DNA from 2 places in the Pseudonocardia tropica genome. Region 1 is predicted to be linked to the other one. Evidence: riboswitches for the same ligand, from Rfam matches in the RefSeq annotation. Region 1 holds a riboswitch; the other holds the start of a gene.
The links. A riboswitch is a leader RNA that binds a small molecule or an ion and turns the genes downstream of it on or off. The one in region 1 is predicted to bind S-adenosylmethionine.
Positions count from the first base shown of each region.

Region 2: linked by a shared signal. The riboswitch ahead of WHI96_RS09435 (putative leader peptide) and the one ahead of thrC (threonine synthase) in region 1 are both predicted to bind S-adenosylmethionine.

Region 1 covers NZ_JBEDNP010000003.1:128,499-132,885, reverse strand. The annotation lists partial or broken gene WHI96_RS06195 (ComEC/Rec2 family competence protein) at 1-846, shown strand, start outside; gene thrC (threonine synthase) at 1,039-2,307, opposite strand; SAM riboswitch class I at 2,314-2,467, opposite strand; gene holA (DNA polymerase III subunit delta) at 2,608-3,576, shown strand; gene rpsT (30S ribosomal protein S20) at 3,642-3,905, opposite strand; gene cynS (cyanase) at 4,077-4,387, opposite strand, start outside.
Region 2 covers NZ_JBEDNP010000004.1:336,176-340,562, reverse strand. The annotation lists gene WHI96_RS09445 (ABC transporter ATP-binding protein) at 1-209, opposite strand, end outside; gene WHI96_RS09440 (ABC transporter substrate-binding protein) at 238-1,332, opposite strand; SAM riboswitch class I at 1,903-1,998, shown strand; gene WHI96_RS09435 (putative leader peptide) at 2,004-2,102, shown strand; gene WHI96_RS09430 (LLM class flavin-dependent oxidoreductase) at 2,223-3,488, shown strand; gene WHI96_RS09425 (NtaA/DmoA family FMN-dependent monooxygenase) at 3,485-4,387, shown strand, end outside.

The sequences.
Region 1 (4,387 bases):
GGACCGTTCGTGTGGTGGCTGGTGGTGGTCGGGGACCGGGCCGCCGCGGTGCCCGGTGCCACCGTGCCGTGGCCCGCGGGGGCCGGCGGCGCGCTGCTGCTCGCCGGGGTGCTGGTCGTGCTGCTGGCGATGGGCCGGGTGCCCCGGCTGCGGGCGCTGTTGCTGGCCCTGCTGGTCGGGCTGCTCGTCGTCCTCGTCCCGACCCGGTTCGCACCGCCCGGCTGGCCGCCCGCCGGGTGGCGGATGGTGGCCTGCGACGTCGGTCAGGGCGACGCGCTCGTCCTCGCCACCGGTATCCCCGGGCACGCCGTCCTGGTCGACACCGGGCCGACCGACGACGCCGTCGACACCTGCCTGGACCGGCTCGGTGTCCGGGTCCTGGAGCTCGTGGTGATCACCCACTTCCATGCCGACCACGACGGCGGCCTCGCCGGCGCGCTGCGTGGCCGCGCCGCGGGCGGCATCGCCGTCGGGCCGGTGCGGGAACCGGCGTCCGGGCTGCGCGACATCACCCGGCGCGCCGAGGAGGCCGGTGCCCCGGTGGTGGGGCTCGCGCGCGGGATGGAGCTGGGCTGGCCGGAGCTGCGCCTGCAGGTCCTCGGCCCGGTCCACCCGCCCCTGACGGTCGACGGCAGCGACGGGACGGCGGTCAACGACATCTCGCTGCTGCTGCGCGCGACCACCCCGGCCGCGACGATCCTGCTGACCGGCGACGCGGAGCTGGTCGCCCAGGACGACCTGCTCGACTCCGGTGCCGACCTGCGGGCGGACGTGCTGAAGATGCCCCACCACGGGTCCCGCAAGGTGGTCCCGCGGCTGATCACGGCCGTCGCCCCGCGGGCGGCGGTGATCAGCGTCGGCAACGGCAACAGCTACCGGCACCCCAACGCGGAGCTGGTGGACCGGCTGGTCGGGGCGGGGATCGTCGTCGCACGCACCGACCGGTCCGGTGACCTGGCCCTGACCGGCGACGACCCGGCCGGGCTGACGGTGGTCGCGCGGGGCGACCCCCGCCCGGCGCCCGGCCGGCGGGGCCGGTCAGCCCAGGTTCGCCAGCGCCTCGCGGACCGCGGCGGACGTCGACGGCACGGTCGCCGTCGGGCCGACCTCGCCGGAGACGGCGTCGAGGGTCTTGAGGCCGTCGCCGGTGATCATGAGGACGGTCTCGGCGTCGGGGTCGAGCGCCCCGGCCTCGAGCAGCTTCCTGGTGGTCGCGATGGTGACCCCGCCCGCGGTCTCGGCGAACACGCCCTCGGTGCGGGCCAGGAGCCGGATGCCGTCGACGACCTCCTCGTCGGAGACGTGGCCGACCGAGCCGCCGGTGCGGCGCACCGAGTCGAGGACGTACGGGCCGTCGGCCGGGTTCCCGATCGCCAGCGAGCGCGCGATGGTGTCCGGCTTCTGCGGCTGGATCACGTCGTGGCCGGCCTCGAAGGCCCGCGCGACCGGCGAGCAGCCGGTGGCCTGGGCGCCGAACACGGTGTACGGGGTGGGCTCGACCAGGCCCAGGGTGCCGAGTTCGGTGAACCCCTTGTCGATCTTGGTGAGCTGGGAGCCGGACGCGACGGGGACGACGACCTGCTGCGGGAGCCGCCAGCCGAGCTGCTCGGCGACCTCGTAGCCCAGGGTCTTCGAGCCCTCGGCGTAGTACGGCCGGACGTTGACGTTCACGAACGCCCAGTCCTCGTGCTCGGCGGCCAGCTCGGTGGCGAGCCGGTTGACGTCGTCGTAGTTGCCGTCCACGGCGAGCAGCGTGCCGCCGTAGACGGCGGTGGTGACGATCTTCGCCTGCTCCAGCGAGGACGGGATCAGCACGACCGAGTCCCAGCCGGCGCGGGCGGCCGCGGCGGCGACGGCGTTGGCCAGGTTCCCCGTCGAGGGGCAGCACAGCACCGAGAAGCCGAGTTCACGGGCGGCGGCGAGCGCGACGGCGACGACGCGGTCCTTGAACGAGTGCGTCGGGTTGCCCGTGTCGTCCTTGATCCAGATCTTGCGGACGCCGAGCGCGCGGGCCAGGTTGTCGGCCTCGATCAGCCGGGTCAGGCCGGGTTCGGTGTTCGCGTGCTGCTCGACGGTCGAGGGGACCGGCAGCAGGTCCTTGTAGCGCCAGATCGACTTCGGCCCGGCCTCGATGGAGGCGCGGGTGACCTTCGGGAACTCGTAGGCGACCTCGAGGGGGCCGAAACAGCGCGGACACGCGAACTCCGCGGCGAGCGGGATCTCGTGGCGGCACTCGCGGCACGCGAGAGCGCGCGCGGAACCGAGGTCGTAGGCGGAGGTGGTTTCGGGCGCAGCAGTGAGAGTCACGAGATCTCCTCATCTGTCCCGCCGTACGTGGCGGGCCGGAATTGGCACCGTGTTCGTCGACGTCCTCGCTGCACGGGATGCGCAGGTCCGGGCGGATCGTCGTGCGACGCCGGTTGCCGGGGCTTCAACGGGCCGTTCCCTCTGCCCCTCTGGATGAGCCATATGCGGTTGTGGTGCTCCGGACGCCGGGCGCCGGAATCGACGTCGACCGTACGCGAGCAGGGGGCTCCACCGCCAGACGGCGTACCCCGGTCGGGACGCGGCTCACCCGTTGTCGGGGGTGTGGGCCACCATGGGGGTGTGAGCAGCACGAGCGAACCGGGCCCGCTGCAGCTGGTCGTCGGGGACGAGGAGTTCCTGGCCGAACGGGCGGTGTCCGACCTGGTCCGGCGCGCCCGGCAGGGGGATCCGGAGACCGAGCTGCGCCGCTTCCGGACCTCCGAGGTGGCACCCGGTGAGCTCGCCGGACACCTCAGCCCCTCCCTCTTCGCGGAGGGCAGGGTGATCGTGCTCACCCACGGTCAGGACGCGACCAAGGACATGACCGCCGCCGTCGCCGACTACGTGAAGGACCCGGCCGACGGGATCGTGCTCGTGGTCCAGCACGCGGGGGGAGCGAAGGGCAAGGCGCTCCTGGACGTGATGCGCAAGGCCGGGGCGCACACCGTCACCTGCAACCGCATCACCCGCGCCGACGAGCGGTCGGACTTCGTGCGCGACGAGGTCCGCCGCCACGGCGGCACGATCACGCCCGGGGCGCTCGCGGTGCTGGTCGAGGCGGTCGGGTCGGACCTGCGGGAGCTGGCGGCCGCGGCCGGGCAGCTGGTCGCGGACACCGGCGGCGCCGTGGACGAGGGCGGGGTGCGGCGCTACCACCGCGGCCGGGCCGAGTCCTCCGGCTTCGCGGTGGCCGACGCGGCGGTCGCGGGGGACCGGCGGGCGGCGATGGAGGCGCTGCGGTGGGCGCTGGTGCTCGGAGTCCCGCACGTGCTGATCGCCGACGCGCTCGCGGACGCGGTGCGCACCCTGGCGAAGGTCGGCTCGGCCGGGCGGGGCGACCCGAACCGGTTGGCCGGGGAGCTGGGGATGCCGCCCTGGAAGATCCGCAAGGCGCAGCAGACGGTCCGGCAGTGGCGCCCGGAGCAGCTCGCCGTCGCCATCGCGGCGACGGCGCGGGTGAACGCCGACGTCAAGGGCGTCGCCGCGGACGCCGGGTACGCGTTGGAGCGGGCCGTGCTGGCCGTCGTCTCCGCACGCACCCCGCGCTGACCCGGAAACACGACGACGGCACCACCCGGGTGGGGCGGCGCCGTCGTCGGAGGAACCGGGGTGGCTCAGGCCTGGACGTCGTTGAGTCGCTTGGCCAGGGCCGACTTGCGGTTCGCCGCCTGGTTCCGGTGGATGACGCCCTTGCCGGCCGCCTTGTCGAGGGCCTTGGCCGCCTTGCGCTGCAGCTCCACGACGTTGTCGGCGCCGGAGTCGGCGGCCTCGCGGAAGTGGCGGATCGCGGTCTTGACCGACGACTTCACCGACTTGTTGCGCTGCCGGCGCTTCTCGTTGGTCTTGACTCGCTTGATCTGCGACTTGATGTTGGCCACGTCTGCCTCTGGTCTTCCTGCCTGCTGGTCGGCTGGTGAGTGTTCTCGTCCGGGTCCGCTCCGGCGGCACCGAACAGCATCACTGGAGAGAGGGTCCAGGCCGTTTCGGGCGAGCACGCCGAGCGCTCGACGCACAAGGTTACCAGCGGCGTCGTCGCGCCCTGTGCCGGGTCACCAGACGCGGTAGGGCAGGAACTTCCCGTTCAGCGTGATCACGGCCCGGTCGCCCTTCGGGTCGGGCACCCGTGCGAGGTCGAGCTCGAAGTCGATCGCGGACACGATGCCGTCGCCGAACTCCTCGCGGACGAGCTCGGAGATCGTCGTCCCGTAGACCTGCACCATCTCCGACAGGCGGTGGACCAGCGGGTCGGTGAGGTCCACCGCGGCCGCGCCGCGTACCGGCGGGAGGGTGAGGGCGTCGACGACGTCGGCGTCGAGGTCCAGCAGGTTCCCGGCGGCCTCGGCCTGCTCGCGGGTCATCG
Region 2 (4,387 bases), on a different contig from region 1:
TCGAGCCCGGCGAGCAGGTTCAGCAACGTCGACTTGCCGCAGCCGGACGCGCCGAGCACACAGAGGAACTCGCCGTCGCCGACCTGCAGGTCGATCCCGTTGAGCGCGGTCACCGCCCCGGCGCCGGTGCCGAAGGTCTTGGCGACCCCGGACAGTTCCACGGCCGTGTCGCGGGTCCTCGGGCGCCGGGCGGTCAGGTCGACGGTCATCGGTGGTTCCCCTCGTCGATCGGAAAGGTCAGTTCGCGGCGGCGAGACCGGCCGGGTCCACGGCGGCCTCCCCGGAGCCGGTCCGGACCGCGTCGACCGCGGCCGGGTCGAGGAAGCCGGTCAGGTCCGCCTCGCTCTTCGCGATGCCCGCCGTGACCGAGTCCTTCGCCAGCTGCGGGAAGGTCGAGGCGAGCGGGTCGGAGTCGAAGGACAGCTCGGTGAAGGCGCGGTCGAGGATGTTCGCCGCCAGCGGCTTGCCGGTGATCTCGCCGATCGCCTCGTTGGAGACGGTCTTCGCCTGCGCGGGGTTCTCACGGATGAGGGTGATGGCCTTCTGCTCGCCGCGCAGGATCGCCTCGACGGTCTGCGGGTGCTGCGCCAGGAACTCGGTCCGGACGATGACGACGGTCGTCGGGAACTTCCCGTCGGGCCACAGGGACTTCTCGTCGACCAGGACCTTCGCCCCGGCGTCGACCAGGCGCGAGCTCCACGGCTCGGGCAGCCAGCCGCCGGCGACCTTGCCCTGCTTGAACAGGTCGAGGGTCTGCGGGTTCTCGATGTTCTGCACGGTCACCGCGTCCGGGCCCTGCCCGATCGGGAGCTTGTTCTCCGACAGCCAGGTCTTCAGCGCGATGTCCTGGGTGTTGCCCAGCTGCGGCGTCGCGATGATCTTACCCTTGAGCTGCTCGGGCGAGGTGATGTCCGGGCTGGTCACCAGCTGGGCGCCGGCCGAGGTGGAGCCCGCGACCAGGCGCACGGCCTCGCCGTTGGACTTGGTGAAGGCGTTGATCGCCGGGCCGGAGCCGATGAACGCGACGTCGATCGAGCCGCCGAGCAGGGCGTTGACCTGGTCCGGGCCGGCGTTGAACGTCTGGGTGGTGAGCTTCGTGCTCCCCAGCTCGGCGGCGAACAGGCCCTGCTTCACCCCGACCAGCGCGGGGGCGTGGGTGATGTTCGGGAAGTAGCCGAGGCGGACCTCGGTCGCGGGGGAGGTGGCGCCCGCGGCGGTGGTGCTCTCGTCGGCGCGGGAGCAGCCGGCCAGCAGCCCGAGCGCGGTGAGCAGCGCGAGCAGGACGGCGGCGGTGCGCGCCCGGGATCCGGAGCGCAGGACGTGCGGGGACATCGCGGGACGGGGTCCTTCCGTGGGGGCGGCGGGCGGTCGGTGACGACCGCTGCGCGCCGGGGCCGGCCGGCCCTGGGGGGCGTGCCGGGGTTCGGGACGGGTGGCGGGCCGGAGTGGTGTCCGGCGGGCGATTCCCGGTCCGGCGGGTGCCTCGCACGCCGGGGGCGTGGCGTTACGGCCCGCGGGGCGGGAGACCGCTCAGCGACAGAGCTCGCTGTAGGCGGGTGCGCGCCGGCTCGGCCAGAACGGCTCGAGGCCGGTCGGGCGCACCGGCACCGCGCGCCGGGCGGCACGGGTCGGCTCGTGGGGGGCGGGCTCGGTCACGCCCCGTGGTAACCGACCGGGGCGCGAGGGCCTCCGTCGGCTCGTCGTCACCCGACCAGGGTGCGGCGTGGTCACCTCCCCGGACAACCCGGAGTCCACCCCCCAGGAAAACGGTCGAGATGTCCGGACAGGTCGAGGCGGTCCGAGGTGGCGATTCCGCAGGTCGGGAGATTCGGTGCGGCGGGGATCACTGCCCGGCTCCGCGGGTTGACACCGTCGGGCACCGGATCCCTACAGTCGGATCGCACACCATCCGGAGCGGCCGAGAGACCCGGCTCGACGACGCCGCAGCAACCCCCCGCAGCACGCGGGTGCGGGTGCTCCAGCCGGGTTCGATGGAGGACACCATGCGGTCGATCGCGGAGCAGGTGCGCGGCGCGCACCACCCCCGGTACCGGCGGCACGTCGACCTGATGCGGGTGGCCGGCGCCGCCTGTCGGGGCTGACGCCGCCCCGTCCGCGTCGTGCGCCGCCCGTCGGCGCCCCGCCGTCCGGTGGCCGTCGGAGTCCCGTGACGCCCCACCCCGTTCCGTCGCACCTCCGTGCGACGAGGAAGCGATGCCCTCATGTCCACATCGGACACGCCAGGCCGGCCGCTGCACCTGGCCGTCGCCCTCGACGGCGCCGGCTGGCACCCCGCCGCCTGGCGCGACCCCGGCGCCCGACCCCGCGAGCTGTTCTCCGCCCGCTACTGGACCGACCTGGCCCGCACCGCCGAGCGCGGGCTGCTGGACCTCCTGACGATCGAGGACGCCCTCGGACTGCAGTCCGGGGACCACCTGAGCGGCGCCGGCCGCCGCACCGACCGGGTGCAGGGCCGCCTCGACGCCTCGCTGGTCGCCGCCTTCCTCGCCCCGACGACGTCGCGGATCGGGCTGGTCCCGACCGTCACCACCACCCACACCGAGCCGTTCCACGTCGCGTCCGCGCTGTCGACGCTCGACCACGACAGCCACGGCCGCGCCGGCTGGCGGGTGCAGACCTCGGTCCGCGCCGACGAGGCAGCCCACTTCGGGCGCCGCACCGTCCCCGGCATCCGCCGCGAGGACCTGGGCACCCCGGCCGCCCGGGAGCTCGTCGCCGAGCTGTTCGGCGAGGCCGCCGACGCCGTCGAGGTCGTGCGCAGGCTCTGGGACTCCTGGGAGGACGACGCCGAGATCCGCGACGCGCTGACCGGCCGCTTCGTCGACCGGGACCGGCTGCACCGGGTCGACTTCGCCGGGGAGCACTTCGGCGTCGCCGGGCCGTCGATCGTGCCGCGGCCACCGCAGGGCCAGCCGCTGGTCGTGTCGCTGGCGCACGGCTACGACCCGGCGCTGCTCGCCGCCCGCGTCGGCGACGTCGTGTTCACCACCCCGCACGACGCCGACGACGCCGCCCGCGTCGTCGCCCAGGTCCGGGCCGCCGAGGCCGCCGTGGGCCGCACCGCGCCGCCGCTGCGGATCCTCGGTGACGTCGTCGTGGTCCTGGAGGCGACCGAGCGCGCCGCCCGCGACCGGCTCGCCCGCCTCGACGCCCTCGACCCGCTCTCCTCCGACGCCGCCGTCCTCGCCACCACCCCGGCCGGCCTCGCCGACACCCTGCTGTCCTGGCGCCGTGCCGGCCTCGACGGCTACCGCCTGCGCCCGGCCGTCCTCCCGACCGACCTCGACGCGGTCGTCGAGGGTCTGGTGCCCGAGCTGCAGGCCCGCGGCGCCTTCCGCACCGCCTACGGCGAGACCACCCTGCGTGCGCGCTTCGGGCTGACCCGCCCGGTCAGCCGCTACGCCGCAGGAGCCCGGGTCGACGCCGTGACCGCGTTCAACCCCGCACTCTCCGGAGCGACCGCATGACCAGCACCGGCAGGAAGCAGATCGTGCTCGGCGCCTACTTCCCGGGCGTCAACCACGACACCGTCTGGAGCGACCCCGCCTCCGGCAGCCACATCGACTGGGAGTCCTTCGAGCACTGGGGGCGCACCGCCGAGCGCGGGAAGCTCGACCTGCTGTTCCTCGCCGAGGGGCTGCGGCTGCGCACCCGCGGCGGCGAGGTGTTCGACCAGGACGTCGTGGGGCGCCCGGACACCTTCACCGTGCTCGCCGCGTTGGCCGCGGTCACCGAGCACGTCGGGCTCGCCGGCACCGTCAACTCGACGTTCAACGAGCCCTACGAGCTGGCCCGCAAGTTCGCCACGCTCGACCTGCTCTCCGGTGGCCGCGCCGCGTGGAACGTCGTCACCAGCTCCGACGCCCCGACCGGGGAGAACTTCCGCCGCGGCGCCTACCTCGGCCACCACCAGCGCTACGAGCGCGCGGGGGAGGCCCTCGCCGCGGTCCGCGCGCTGTGGGACTCCTGGGGCTCCGACGCGGTCGTCGCCGACCCGGCCGAGGGGACCTTCCTGCGCGACGGCCACGTCGGCGACTTCGCCGTGTCCGGCAACCAGTTCGACATCGCCGGGCGCTTCACCACCCCGCGCAGCCCGCAGGGCCACCCGGTGGTGCTGCAGGCAGGCGAGTCCCCGGCCGGGCGCGACTTCGCCGCCGCGTCGGCCGACGCGATCTTCTCCCGCTACCAGAAGTTCGACGAGGCCCGCGCCTTCTACGACGACGTCAAGGCCCGCGTCCGCAGGGCCGGCCGCGACCCCGACGAGGTGCGGATCCTGCCCAGCGCGGGCGTCGTCCTCGGCGACACCGCCGCCGAGGCCCGCGAGCGCCACGCGCACATCCACGACCTGCAGGTCGACCCGTGGACC